DNA from 2 places in the Arthrobacter sp. MDT2-34-1 genome. Region 1 is predicted to be linked to the other one. Evidence: riboswitches for the same ligand, from Rfam matches in the RefSeq annotation. Region 1 holds a riboswitch; the other holds the start of a gene.
The links. Region 1 has a riboswitch for S-adenosylmethionine ahead of AC5RVV_RS14205 (acyl-CoA dehydrogenase family protein). Riboswitches for the same ligand answer to the same signal wherever they lie in the genome.
Positions count from the first base shown of each region.

Region 2: it holds a riboswitch for S-adenosylmethionine, as region 1 does, so the genes downstream of both, AC5RVV_RS16565 (bifunctional o-acetylhomoserine/o-acetylserine sulfhydrylase) here and AC5RVV_RS14205 (acyl-CoA dehydrogenase family protein) in region 1, are expected to answer to the same signal.

Region 1 is NZ_JBNHGO010000003.1:171,015-178,000, reverse strand. It holds gene AC5RVV_RS14215 (APC family permease) at 1-894, opposite strand, end outside; gene AC5RVV_RS14210 (acyl-CoA dehydrogenase family protein) at 909-2,234, opposite strand; gene AC5RVV_RS14205 (acyl-CoA dehydrogenase family protein) at 2,430-3,668, opposite strand; SAM riboswitch class IV at 3,744-3,858, opposite strand; gene AC5RVV_RS14200 (zinc-binding dehydrogenase) at 4,185-5,141, shown strand; gene AC5RVV_RS14195 (CoA-binding protein) at 5,205-5,621, opposite strand; gene AC5RVV_RS14190 (alpha/beta hydrolase) at 5,760-6,986, opposite strand, start outside.
Region 2 is NZ_JBNHGO010000004.1:141,293-148,278, reverse strand. It holds gene AC5RVV_RS16580 (CPBP family intramembrane glutamic endopeptidase) at 1-15, shown strand, start outside; gene AC5RVV_RS16575 (hypothetical protein) at 186-1,154, opposite strand; gene AC5RVV_RS16570 (VOC family protein) at 1,329-1,970, opposite strand; SAM riboswitch class IV at 2,198-2,312, shown strand; gene AC5RVV_RS16565 (bifunctional o-acetylhomoserine/o-acetylserine sulfhydrylase) at 2,380-3,705, shown strand; gene metX (homoserine O-acetyltransferase MetX) at 3,786-4,856, shown strand; gene AC5RVV_RS16555 (winged helix DNA-binding domain-containing protein) at 4,952-6,118, opposite strand; gene AC5RVV_RS16550 (SGNH/GDSL hydrolase family protein) at 6,130-6,972, opposite strand.

The DNA.
Region 1 (6,986 bases):
GAGCGCGGTAGTCTCCGAGAGCAAGGTGCCGGGCGCCTCCGTGGCCTTTTGGACGATGCCCTCGTCGCCCCACACGCTGATCAGCAGCCAGCTGGAGAGCGCGTAGAAGCCGCCCACCACGATGAGGGCGACATAGGTGGCGCGCGGGATCGTCTTGTCCGGGTCGCGTGCCTCGTCGCGGAACACGGCGGTGGCCTCGAAGCCAATGAAACTCAGGATGGCGAACAACAGCGCGATGCCGGGCGCCCCGGACAGCACGGTGGACGGGGTGACGAACCCGGTGGACAGGCCCTCGCGGCCGCCGCCGCCAAAAATTACGGCAGCGTCCAAAACCAGCACGATCAGCACCTCGGCGACCAGCAGTACCCCCAGCACCTTGCCGGAGAGCTCGATGTTGCGGTGGCCCAGCCAGGCGACGGCGGCCAGGGCGGCAGCGGCCCATGCCCACCATGGCAGTGCCGGCCCGCCGTAGGCGCGGACCACATCGTCGACGGCCGGCGCCAGCAGGCCGAAGACGCCGGCTTCCAGCGCGAGGTACGAGAGCAGGGCCACGAAGGCCGCCCCCAGGCCAGCCCTGCGGCCGAGGCCTTTGTCGACGTAGCTGAAGAACGCGCCGGCCGTTGGCACGTGCGGTGTCATGGTGGTGAAGCCGACGGCAAACAACAGCAGGATGGCCATGGCCAGCAGGTAGATGAAGGGAAGGCCGGCGCCGTTGCCGCTGACGATGGCCAGCGGGACGGTTCCGCCGATGACTCCCAGCGGCGACGCGGCCGCCAGCACGATGAGCACGATGCTGGCGACGCCCAGCCGGCCGGAGAGCCGCGGTGCACCGGCATTGGCGGCCGCGGCGGCCGCGCGTGCGGCGAGGATTGGGTTATTGACGGATACAGACATGGTTTGGCTTCTTCCTAGAGGGCCGCGGAGCGGGCGGCTTGGCTGTTTGGACGGGCGCCGTCGCTCTGTGGCTGACGCGTGACGTCGGTGGGTGACTGACTGGCGCCGTCGCTCTGTGGCTGACGCGCGGCGTCGGCATTGGCCTCGCCAATCGACCAGACGTACGGGGGCTCGGCGCCGTTGACTTCCCAGTCACCGACGATCCGCGCCTTGTAGATGAACGGGTTGTGGGTGGCGACTGTGCGGGCGTTGCGCCAGTGCCGGTCCAGCGCCTTGCCGGTGCTGGTGGAGGAGGCGCCGAGCGCGTTGAAGAGGGCGCCCGCGGCGTCCGGGACCAAGGCGCTGAGCACAATCTGCGCCCGGCCCGATTCCAGTTCGACGGCGATGTTGGCCGCCTTCTCGGCATCGGCGCCTGACTGCCGCGAGGCAAAGACGCGGTCCAGGCTGCGGGCAACGCCGAGGGTGGTTGCCTTCGCGGCATAGGATGTGGCGCTGATTTCGCCGACCACTTGGAGGACCTGCGCGTCGTGCCGGACCAGCGGGGCGTTTCCGTGGCCGAACACCCGCTTGCGGTCCCGCACGTTCTCTGCGGCTTCGCTGGTGACGCCCTGGGCGATGCCGGCCAGAGTCACCAGCAGGATGTGCTGGTAGAGCGCCGTCTGGTACGGGAAGCGGTCGGCGAAGGCGGACACGTTGGCCGGGTCCACCACCGCGTCGGTAAACACGGTGGTGCCGCTGCCGGTGAGCCGCTGGCCGAAACCGTCCCAGTCGTCGAAGGTTTCCACGCCCGGCGTCTTGGTGGAGATGATCACCGAGACATCGGAGCCGTCCGGGCGCTTGGCGGTGACATCGATCCAGTCCGAGAAGATGGTGCCGGTGGTGTAGAACTTGCGGCCGTTCAGCAGCAGCTTGCCGCCGGTCTCGGACAGCACGGTGGCGGTTCCCCCGGCGCCCGGTTCGGTCCAGGCGTTGCCGGCCAGCTCGCCGGACGCGAAGCGCCGCAGCCAAACACTGCGGTCCGAGGTGCGGCCGTGGTGGTACAGGTTCTCCTCCACCAAGGCAATGTGTGAACGCAGCGCCTGCGGAATGTTGCTGTCCGCGGCGGCCAGCTCGATCAGGAGCCGGGTGAACTCTTCCCAGTCCAGCCCGTCGCCGCCGAACTCGGCCGGAATCCGGGCGGCGCCGAAGCCTGCGTCCTTCAGCCAACCGATCTGGTCAAACGGCAGCTCGCGGGTGAGCTCGCGGCTTAACGCCCCGGCGGCGATGCGCGCGAAGATCGGGCGGTATTTGACGGCCGCGGCGTCGAAGGCCGTGGTGAGGTTGTCGAGTGTTTCAGTCATGGTGGTTCTCCTGGAGGTTCGGCCCTGAGGGCGTCAGATGTGCCCGCAGGTTGCGGGCAGTGGTGATGAGGTGCCCGGGTTGGGGGCAGGGGTGATCGGGCCCTGCGGGTTGGGGGCAGCGGTGGGCCCCGCTGATGGCGGCAGTCATGAGGTGACCCGCGGGCTGCGGCCAGAGCGGGCGGCGTCCTGCTCGGCTCAGGTGTAGAGCGAAATCGGCTGGACGTCGCCGAGCAGGTAGTTGGCGCCGACCTCGACCTTCTTGTAGTCGACAGGGTCGTGCAGGGTGTGCGTGCGGATGTTGCGCCAGAAAATGTCCAGCCCGACCTCGGTTTTAGCGGAGGACGAGCCGGTGGTCTCGAAGATCCGGTTCGCCACGTCCACGCCCACCTCGGTGGACACGACCTTCAGCCGCGCAATCTCGAGCGCGAGGTCCGCCCGGGCTTCCGCGCTCAACTGCGCGCCGGCGGCGATAACGGCGTCGAACCTGGCGTTCGTCCGGTCGGCCAGGGCCTCCACCGCGGCAACCCGCGACACCAGCTCGCCGTAGACCCGCTGGGTCAGCGGGTCCTGGGCATAGGTCTCCTGCTTGCTGAGGAACCACGAGTTCCGGCGCGCCAGCGTGATCCGGCGCCCGCGGTCCAGCGCCCCCTGCGCGATGCCCAGGTAGAGGTTGCCGAAGGCCAGCTGGATGTACGGGGTGACCAGGGTGGAGAAAGGCTCCTCCCCCACCTCGCCGATGATGTCCGCGGCGGTGACCTGCACGCCGTCGTACTTCACCGAACCACTGGCCGAGAGCCGCTGGCCGAGCGCATCCCAGTCCCCGAGGTATCCGATGCCCGTTCGGTCATGCTCGAGCGCGAGGGCCAGGAACTTGCCCTGCTCGGGTCCGGCCGCGATCACGGCGTTGACCAGGATGGCGTCGCCGACGGAAGCACCGGTGGAGAAGTGCTTGGTGCCGTTCAGCCGGAAGCCATCGCCGTCGGGAACCAGTTCCAGATTCGGGTCCACCGGGTTCACGGAGTCGCCCCAGGACCAGCGGCCCCGCGCGGAGCGGCGGAGCAGTCGTTCCTGAACCTGCGCATCACCGTAGAACACGACGGCGCCCAGGTTGGCGTAGTGGTAACCGAGTATCTGCGCGATCGACGCGTCGGTGCGGGCCAGGATGCGCACGGCGTGCAGCGCGCTTTCCCAATGCCCGCCCTCGCCGCCCCATTCGGCCGGGATAATCAGGTTGAGCAGGCCGGAGTTGCGCAGCAGCTCCACCTCGGCGTGCGGGTCGGCGTTGCGTCGGTCGCGCTCCAGCACGTCCAGGGCCAGCGCGGCGGCAACGCCTTCGGCTATCTGCTGCCAATGGGCCAGTTCCTCGGCGGTAGCCTGTCCGCTCCACGGGGATCGGCGGGTTTGCGGGTTGTTGTCGGTCACGACGGCGGTCATGTTGGCTCCTCACGGCGGGGCTCCCGCCTGGGCCGCGGCGCAGCAACCGTCACGGTTTGAGGCGCAGCCCGGAGGGGGCCGTACTTGCCGGGCACGGTGTTGTGCGCGGCCGGATCCTCATCTGGGGCACCCCGCTACGGGAGAGGGTTGCCGCCCAACCAGCCAGAGCTTGTCGTTGGGACTCTTGATCTTGGAGTCGAGTATGCCGGGGCCGATCCGGCGCAGGGAAGCACGTGACAGGCCGTGACATTCTGCTGCCGTTTGTTACGGAATCCGCTTCGGATGACGACGACGCCCCGTCGCCCCGCCCGGCTCCACGGGCTGGGGCTGCACGCTTCCGCCCGGCTCCGCGGGCCGGGGCTGCAGACTTCCGCCCGGCGCATTGAGCCGGGTGCAACCCTCTGTGCGGCTGTCCCCTACTGGCCTGGTTACGAGGGGACTACCGTGGAGGTGCACTGCCAATATGGCCGGGCCGGGACGGGCACCGTCCGCTGGCCGTCGTACGGGAGGTTCATCATGAAGGCATGGCAATTTGTCGGCACGAAGAAGCCGCTGGAGCTTAATGAGGTTCAGGAACCCCACGCTGGCCCCGGTGAAGTGGTCGTCGACGTCAAGGCGTCGGGGGTCTGTCACTCGGACGTCTCGACGCTCGATGATCCGGGATGGATGGCGCTGTTCCAGCACGGCCTGCCCCGCACCATGGGCCATGAATCCGCCGGCGTTATCAGCGAGGTCGGCGAGGGCATGGACCATTGGAAGATTGGCGACCGCGTAGGCCTCTCTCCGGTGATGTCGGACGGGGACGCATTGGGTTACGGGAAGTGGGATGGAGGCTTCGCCGCCAAGCTTCGCGCGACCGACGACAATCTCGTCGCCCTGCCCGACGAAGTGCCGTTCGACCTCGGCGCCATGGCGACCGACGCCGGCTTGACCGCCTACCATGCCATGATGGCGGTCGGCGGGGCTAAGAACGGCATGAAGGTCGGCGTCATCGGCCTGGGCGGACTGGGCTACATCGGTGCACGCTGTGCCGCGTTGGTCGGCGCCGAGGTGTACGGCGCCGAGGTCAATCCGGAAACCCAGAAACTGGCCGACGAGATCGGATTGGCTGGCGTCGGCGCCTCGATCGAAGAGTTCAAGGACAAGAACCTGGAGCTGATCGTGGACTACGCCGGCTTCGGCACCACGACCTCGGCTGCCATCGAAACACTCGCGGAGTTCGGCACCCTGGTTCAGGTGGGCATGGGCCGGTTGGAATCGACCATCAATACGTACCCGATCATCATCAACCAGCTCACCATCAGGGGCTCAAAGTCCGGTACCAAGGAGGATCTTGCCGGCATCTACGAGCTGATGAAGAGCGGTCAGCTCAAGCCACCCATGAACCACATCAAGCATGCCGACATTCCCGGCGCAATCGACAAGCTTCGCGAGGGAGGTGTCGTCGGCCGCTTCATTGCTGTGTACGAGTGATGCGGGGACTCGAGGCGGCCGTCCGAAGGCGGGGCAGGGCTGACCGCAGCCCGTGAGCTGCTGTTATAAACCGAAGCGCGGGGCCTCGATGGCCGGGCAGGTATCCATGACGACGTCCAGCCCGGCCGCCTTGGCCTTTTCCGCGGCGGCTTCGTCGATCACGCCCAGCTGGAGCCACACCGCCTTGGCACCGACTTCGATGGCCTGGTCCACCACCGGGCCGACCTTCTGCGAGTTCACGAAGCAGTCCACCACGTCGATATCGCCGGGAATGTCCCCGAGCTTTTGGTAACCGGTCAGGCCGAGGACGTCGTCGCCCTGCAGGTTGACGGGGACGACTTCCATGTCCAGCTGGTCCATCAGGTACCGGGAGATGCGCATGGCCACCCGGTGCGGGTTCGTGGACAGGCCGACGACGGCCCAGCGGCCGGGGGTTTCCAGCAGCCGCCGGACGACTTCAGGGTCATTCTGGTGTGCCATGGCTCGACCCTACCCGCGACTCTTCGGCACCGGAACCGCCGCTGGCCCTCTCCCCCTCAGCCGCCCTCATCGAGGAGTGGGCAGACGCCCTTAAACCGTCGGTTTAAGGGCGTCAGCTGAACAGTCGATGGTTTGGGGCTAGCCGGCCAACCGGGCCGCCGCTGCGTCGGCGTGCTCCGCCACCCAGTTCCCCACCAGTTCCAGCACTTCAGCGTCCACGGGCTCGCGGATCTGGCGCTTGTAGTCGGAGAGGGTCGGAACCTTCGGGTCGCGGCGCAGCAGGTGCGACAGGTCCTCGATCTTCCTCGTGGTCACCGGGCCGGGGACGGTGGCCGCGATGATGTCCAGGTCGGCCGAGTCCACCTGCACGTCCTTGGCGCCCGTGATGGCCAGCACAGGCATGTGCAGGCGCTCCAAGTTCGGAACGGGGTCGAAGTCGAGGAACTCCCGATGCCAGAGCGCATTGATCTTACGGCCCTTCATGCGCACCACGTCCTCGGTGGTGGCCCGAAGCTTTTCCACCGACTTCGCCTGCACCCTGACCAGGTCCTGGCGGAAAAGCTTCAGCAGCAAGCGCGGGAAGGCGGGCAGCGAGTCGCTGATCTGGGCCGTCTGCCACCTGCCTGTCTCAAAGCCTGTCTGCGCCGAGGCTGAAAGCAGCACAGCCCCGTCCACCCGGGTACCGGGCTCTGCCGCCACGGCCGCCGCGTGGTAGCTGCCTTCGCTGTGGCCGACCAGGAATACCGGGAGGCCCGCGGCCTTCCGGGCGGCCATCCAGCGGAGGGCGGCCGCGGCGTCGTCGGTGTTCTGACGGAAGCCGGCCGCCCAGAAGGTGCCTTCCGAGTCGCCGGTACCGCGCTTGTCGTAGCGCAGGGAAGCGATTCCGTGGCCGGCAAGTGCCGTCGCCAAGTCACGGCTGATGCCCAACGGCATCCGTTTGTGGTCGGCATTGCTGTCGATCGGTCCCGAGCCCGGCAGGATCAGCGCGGCGCCGCGGACCGTTCCGGCCGGTTCAGCCCAGGTTCCCGTCAGCTGAACGGTCCCGGACGAAAAGCTGACCACTTCTTCGGTGAACGCCTGACCGGCGGGCAGGCCGGCGGCCTTCCGGATCCGGGCCGCAACATCCTCGGCATCGGGAAGCGACACGACCACCCGGGCGTACTTTTGCCCGTCCAGGTCAAGCTGCACTGCCGGGGTGCCGCGGCGGGCGACGGCGAGGGTCTTGCCGCGGCCGCGCCACGTTCCCACCCGAGTCCGTCCCGGGATCGCAAGCCCGGGAGCCCGCAGGCCGTGGACGCCGTCGAACGCATCCGCGAGCACCCGGACGGAGGTCACCGCGGACAGCGGGAATCGCTGGTCGCCGAG
Region 2 (6,986 bases), on a different contig from region 1:
GGCATCGGCACGTAGCGGGCACAAAGAGTTGCCGGCCATCGGCATCGGCACGTAGCGGGCACAAAAGAGTTGCCGGCCATCTATTGGAGCCTGGTACACGTGCTCCGGCTGTCTCCAGAGCCGCAGCCGAAACCTTCGCAACGGCTCGCCCCCAAGTCAGGAGTGGTGCCGGGGAGAATTGACCGCTACATGCCCGTCCACGAGTTGTTCCACCTATCCTGGGGAAGGCCCGCCATGGAAAGGGACCGGACGATGCCCAGTGGTGTGTCGGTACCTGTGGGCTGGAGCGCGTCCCACATCCAGCGAACCATGCCCGCCCCCGTCGCCCGAATGCGGTCCTCCCGCCTCTTTTCCGCCTCCACTACGTCGGCGGGACTACGGCTCCGAAGGTACTCGTTTCGGGAGTATTTTCCTGCACCATCGAATTCGCCGGCGAGACGAAATTGTTCCCAGTAGAAGTCGACGATGCCGACACGAACTCCCTGCGAATCGAAGACAGGGTACTGCAGTAACGGCTCCGGGAAGTGGTTCAGGTACATCAGAGCCCGGGAGTACGATTCGCCTGGCGACTGCGAGGCGGGATCGGCGAAGGCGAGAACCCGTTTCACGCGGTTTGACTTTCCCGGTGGCAAAGAACCGGCCAGATCAAGAATCCGGGTGGCCTGCAGGGCGGGAAGGCCGAGGTGGCGGTCCACGCGAAGCGCATGGTCCATTGCGGGAACGGCCTCAGCGAAGGGACTATGCGCCGCCACATCGACAACGGTTTGTGCCCGGGAAGTGATCAGGTAGCCGTTGCGGCTAACGAGGGGTTCCAAAAGTTCCCTGCGATGCCACCGGATTCCGCCACGGGACCGACCATGCGTGCCGTTGTAAGCCAACAAGTCCACGTCTAGAGAGCGGCCAATTACCGGAAGTCCCCACACCGCCGCCGCAGAGCGCTGGACAAGGACTCTGTCGGTGCGTCCGGTGCCGACGGCGGCCTCTATGTGTAGGCGCTGCTGCTCCCACCATGGCAACCGCGAGTATTCCCCGGCGGCCGCATACACGCCGCGCCGCAAGCGGACCAATTGTCCTTCCGCAGCTTGTCGGGCGACATCCCGGCGTCCTGGACCCCACTTCTCCAGGTCCCTCACATAGATCAGTTTCACGTCCATACGGGACAGCCTCGGCGGCCTCATGGCGGTCGGGCACGCGGGGAGGAGCTGTGTGGAAAAACGCTGCCCTGCAGGTCGATCTGGAGGGCTTGTGAACGCAAAAGCTCCGTTTCGGGCGTCTGCTCCTTCTATAACGCGGAGCGGACGCCCGAAACGGAGCGATGCCGGGAGAACTTACAGTTCCACGATCCCGTTGGCGGTTTCGAAGCGGACGGACAGGATGCCCGGCGTACCGTTCGGTGCCGTCCAGGCGACCTTGACGTCGTCCAGCAGGCCGTCGACCGGCGTGCCCAGCCAGTCCGCCACCCGCTCGGAAGAGCCGGCGATGGTCAGGCCGATCAGCTTGACCGTGGCGGGGCGGGCGTTGGACGGGTGCAGCGGTTCGGTGCCGTCATCCCAGCGCAACATGTAGGGCACCTGCGGGTCGGCGATGAGGCCCTTGATCCCGATCTGCTGCCAGCTCAGTTCCTGCCCATCCGGGAACTTGCGGTTGCCGGGAACCGCGTGGCGGCCCAGCCGTTCTTCGAACGGGGTCAGGTCGTCGACCGCCACGCACCAGCCCATCCAACCGCCGCCGGCTTCCGACCGCGCCCGCACTGCCTGGCCAAAGGGGGCCTTGTCGGAAGCGGGGTGGTCGAGCACCTCCACGACCTCCAGGTAGTGGTGGTCGGTGAGGGGGAAGATCATATTGCGGGTGCCGAAGCGGGGATGAACCCCGCCCTTGACGGCGTCGATGCCTAGGGCTTTGGAGATCCGCTCTGAGGTGGCAGCCAGACCGTCGGGTTCAGCGGCATAAGAAACATGGTCGAAGCGCATGGCATTATCTTGGCACTTTGTGAACCCGCTCTCGACTTAGGGTGACCTAAGTCACTCAATTTGCGGCTCGTGGGGAACGCGCCGTTCCGGACAGCAATTCCGCCTCCCCGGCACGCGCCGGCAACAGTGACGAAGCGGACGGTCGGACAGGCGGTCCGGAGACCGGTGCCCAGTCATAAGGTGTCATATTGTTGCGGCCGCCGGCTTGTCTGCGGAGACTGGAGGCAGGTCATGAGTGCCAGCGCAAAACCCCGGTTTGCTGGCCGGCAACCCTCCAACCGCGGTGGGGTGCCCCGGGTGAAGACCAGGCAGCCGCCATAAGGCGGTGCGCAAGCGCGGGTCACACCCGGGACAGACATGCCGGCACGGCCGGATCCCGGATGGCCCCTTCCAGTGAAGGAGTTGCACCATGTCCAACGCCGATTGGTCCTTTGAAACCCGTCAGATCCACGCAGGGCAGGAGCCGGACGCCGCCACGGGCGCCCGCGCACTGCCGATCTACCAGACCACGTCATTCGTGTTCCCCAGCGCGCAGAGCGCGGCCGACCGGTTCGCCCTGTCCGAACTGGCACCCATCTACACCAGGATCGGCAACCCCACCCAGGAAGCGGTCGAGACCCGGATCGCCAACCTGGAGGGCGGCGTCGGCGCCCTGCTGCTTGCTTCGGGCCAGGCCGCGTCGACGTTCTCCATCCTCAACCTGGCCGAGGCCGGCGACCACATCGTGGCCAGCCCCAGCCTGTACGGCGGCACCTACAACCTGCTGCGCACCACGCTGCCCAAGTTCGGCATCGAGGTCACCTTCGTCGAGGATCCGGACAACCTGCAGCAGTGGCGCGATGCCGTCAAGCCGAACACCAAGGCGTTCTTTGGCGAGGTCGTCTCCAACCCGCGCCAGGACGTGCTGGACCTGGAGTCGGTCAGCGCCATCGCCCACGAAAACGGCGTGCCGCTGATCGTTGACAACACCTTGTCCACCCCGTACCTGATCCGCCCGATCGAGTGGGGGGCCGACATCGTGCTCCACTCGGCCACCAAGTACCTCGGCGGCCACGGGACGGCGATCGGCGGCGTGATCGTCGACGCCGGCACGTTCGATTTCGCCGCCGACCCCGAAAGGTTCCCGGGGTTCAACACGCCGGACGACACCTACAACGGGCTGGTCTTCGCCCGCGACCTCGGCGTCAACGGCGCTCTGGGCGCCAACCTGGCCTACATCCTCAAGGCCCGGGTGCAGTTGCTGCGCGACCTGGGGTCCGCCATCTCGCCGTTCAATGCCTTCCTGATTGCCCAAGGGCTGGAGACGCTGAGCCTGCGCGTGGAGCGGCATGTGGCCAACGCTCAGAGGGTGGCCGAATTCCTGGAAGAGCACGACGACGTTGCCTCCGTCGCGTACCTCGGCCTGCCCTCCAGCCCCTGGTATGAGCGCGGCCGCAAGTACGGCCCGAAGGGGACCGGCGCCATCGTCGCGTTCGAAATCAAGGGCGGCATCGAGGCCGGAAAGCGCTTTGTGGACGGCCTTGAACTGCACTCGCACGTGGCCAACCTGGGCGATGTGCGCTCGCTGGTGATCCACCCGGCGTCGACCACCCATGCCCAACTCTCGGCCGCGGAACGGGTCGCAGCCGGGGTGACCGACGGTCTGGTCCGGCTGTCGGTAGGCATCGAGAACGTCAACGACATCATCGCCGACCTGGAGGCCGGTTTCCGCGCCGCCAAGGGTGCGGACGACTAGGCAAGCAGGTAGAGCGCAGCGTGACGATAGTGCAACCGCAGGAACTGGTGGAACAGGCAACCGACGGCATCCTGCGCCGGATGCCGGTTGGTGCGCTGGAGCTGGAAGCCGGCGGCTATCTGCCCGAGGTGGTCCTCGGCTTTGAGACCTGGGGCACCCTGAATGCGGACGCGTCCAATGCCGTCCTGATCCAGCATGCCCTGACCGGCAGCACGCATGTCGCACGCGGCTACTCGGACGAGGACGGCTGGTGGGACGACCTGGTAGGCCCCGGTGCCACGATCGACACGGAGCGCTATTTCGTCGTGGCCGCCAACATGATTGGCGGCTGCTACGGCTCCACCGGTCCCTCGTCGCCGGCTCCGGACGGGACGCCGTGGGGTTCACGCTTCCCGTTCGTCACGATCCGCGATTCGGTCCGCGCCGAGGCGCGGCTGGCCGACGCGCTGGGGATCCGGCGCTGGCACACGGTGCTCGGCGGGTCGATGGGTGGCGCCCGCGCGCTTGAATGGGCGGCTACGTTCCCGGAGCGCACGGCCCGGTGCGCCGTCCTGGCGTGCGGCGCCGCGAGCACCGCCGAACAGATTGCCTTCGCGCAGGCGCAGGTCGCGGCCATCCGGCTGGACCCGTACTTCTCCGGCGGCGACTATTACGGGGGCCCCGCTCCCGAGGCTGGACTGGGTATCGCCCGGCGGATCGCGCACATCAACTACCGCTCGGAGCCGGAGCTGGAGTACAGGTTCGGCCGCAAGCCGCAGGCGGAGGAGCAGCCGTTCGGCGGCATTACGCCGTCCGCCCGTGGCCGCTATGCCGTGGAAAGCTACCTTGACTACCAGGCGGACAAGCTCGTCGCGCGCTTCGACGCCAACAGCTACATCCTGCTCACCGAGGCCCTCATAAGCCACGACGTTGCCCGGGGCCGGGGCTCGCTGGAGCAGTCGCTGGGCGGCCTCACCGACACGCAGTTCTTCGTCGCCGCGGTGGATTCCGACCGCCTGTACTTCCCGGAACAGTCGCGGCAGCTGGCCGAGGCGCTGCCCGGGGCGGTCAAGGTCCACACCATCGAGACGCCGCTGGGCCACGACGGTTTCCTCACCGACATCCACCAGCTGCACGAGGCCCTCACCGAGGCGTTCTTCGCGCCCGCCTGACTTTTCGGCCCGCGTGACAGCGGCCTCGGTACGACGTCGGTGCGCGCCCTCCGCGCCGATTCCCACCGCCGCGCCCGATCGGGGGGAGCGGAGCGTCAGGTCAGTTCGAGCGATACCGGCCGCCGCAGGAAGGCCCCGTACCGTTCCACCGCGTCGTCCACGGCCTGCCGCTCCGGCTCGCTTAAGACCCGCAGCGGCTTGAGCCGCAGCTCGGCGGAGCCGGGCCGGAGGACGTGTCTCCAGTTGCCGGCCATCCGTCCGTCCAACAGCAGCACGTGGATCGGCACGTCGCCGCCCGGCGCCGCCGGCGCGCTGCCGCCCAGATAGCCGCGGGTTTTGGTGTAACCCATGACGTATTCGTCGTAACACTGGATCAGGTCCGCCCGCGGGTGTCCGTCGCCCGCCGCGGCTGCGGCGCCGCCGATCGTCCCGGCGGCGGGGGAGTACCAGAGCTGTTGCCCCTCGGTTTCGAACAGTTCCAGTCCGTCTCGGCCCCCGGCTTCGAGGCCGCGCTTGACGTCCGCCTGAGGCAGTTTGGACCAGTCGGAACAGTCCTTCAAGGTCGCCGGTCCGCGGCTGGTGAAGTACCGCCCGGTCAGTTGGGCCAGCGCCGCGTCGCGGTCGAAGTCCGCGGCCAGCGGCGGTACCCGCTCGTCGAAGGCCGCATACGTCTGCTGCACGGCGCCCGACCCGGAGGTCCGCGGAGGCCCGTTCACCAGCACCCGGTCCATTTCCGCATGGAACACCAGATGCCCCAGCCGCTGCCCGCGCAGCGTCGCTCCGTTCAGCCTCGCGCCGTCGTCCTTCAGCAGCGCCGCCTGGGCGAGCCGGGCGGCGAGCTCGTCCCGGGTCAGGTGCCGGCCCCCGGCGACGGCCGCGGCCAGCACGTCGTTGCTGCGCGCCACCGTTGCCTCGTCCAGTCCCAGCTGCCGGTCCCGGCCCTTGTTTCCTGCCTTGAGGCGGGGGCCGGAGAGCAGCATCAGCCAGCGCAGGTCTTCGGCGGCCACAAAGTGCCAGGTGGGCCGCAGGACATGCGTGCGCAGGATGCGTCCGCCGGCGATCGCCGCATCCACCTCCGCAGCGTTGTCCCGTGCCGGTCCGCCGCAGCGCTGGGCCAGCGACCAGCGGGCATAGGCATATTCCTGGGACTGGAAGGCGAGCAGCCAGCACAAGGCGGCGGCGGCGTCGTCCCGGGGGCTGTCCCACAGCCGCTGTGCCCGCAGCCGGTGACGGCGGATCTCCTGGGGACTCGGCTGCTGCACGGCTGCTCCTGTTACCCGGCCGCGCCGGGAGGCATGCCCGGACCGAAGAAGGGGTCGGCGGCCGGCCGCTTGGGCAGGATCCCGTCGCCCGAGGACTGGTGGCGGACCCGGCGCAGGACCCACGGGACCAGGTGCTGGCGGGCCCATACCAGGTCCTCGGTGCGGGCGGTGCGCCAGTTCTTGGGTGGCAACGGTTTGGGCGTCTCGGGCTGCAGCGAATGCTCCACGTTGAGGGCGTCCAGCACCATGGCCGCGATGGTGTGGTGCCCCAGCGGGGAGAAATGCAGCCTGTCAGGTGCCCACATCTGCGGTGCCTTCAGCTGGCGCAGCGCCCACATGTCGGCCACGACGGCGTTATGGCGTGCCGCCACCGTGCGCAGGTTCTCGTTGTAGATCGCGGCCTTGCCGCGGACACTGCCGATGACGGGTGTATCGCCGATGTCGGGCGCGGTAAACAGGACGATGGTGGCTTGCGACGCTGCCAGCCGGGTGACGGCGCGGTCGAACTTCTCGGCCAGGGCGTCCGGGTCGCCGCCCGGCCGGATCACATCATTGCCGCCCGCGCAGATCGAAATGAGGTCCGGCTGCAGGGCCAGGGCCGGTTCGACCTGTTCATCGATGATTTGCTGCAGCAGGCGGCCGCGGATCGCGAGGTTCGCGTAGGCGAAGTCATGGTGGCCGCGGGCGAGTTCCTCGGCCACGCGGTCGGCCCATCCGCGGTGTCCGCCCGGGCTCCCGGGGTCCGGGTCGCCGATGCCTTCAGTGAACGAATCACCCAGGGCAACGAAACGGCTCCAAGGATGGCGGGCCGCGGCGATGGGCGCTTGTGTTTCGGGAAGGGACAAGTTACTCACAAGTACATTCTCCC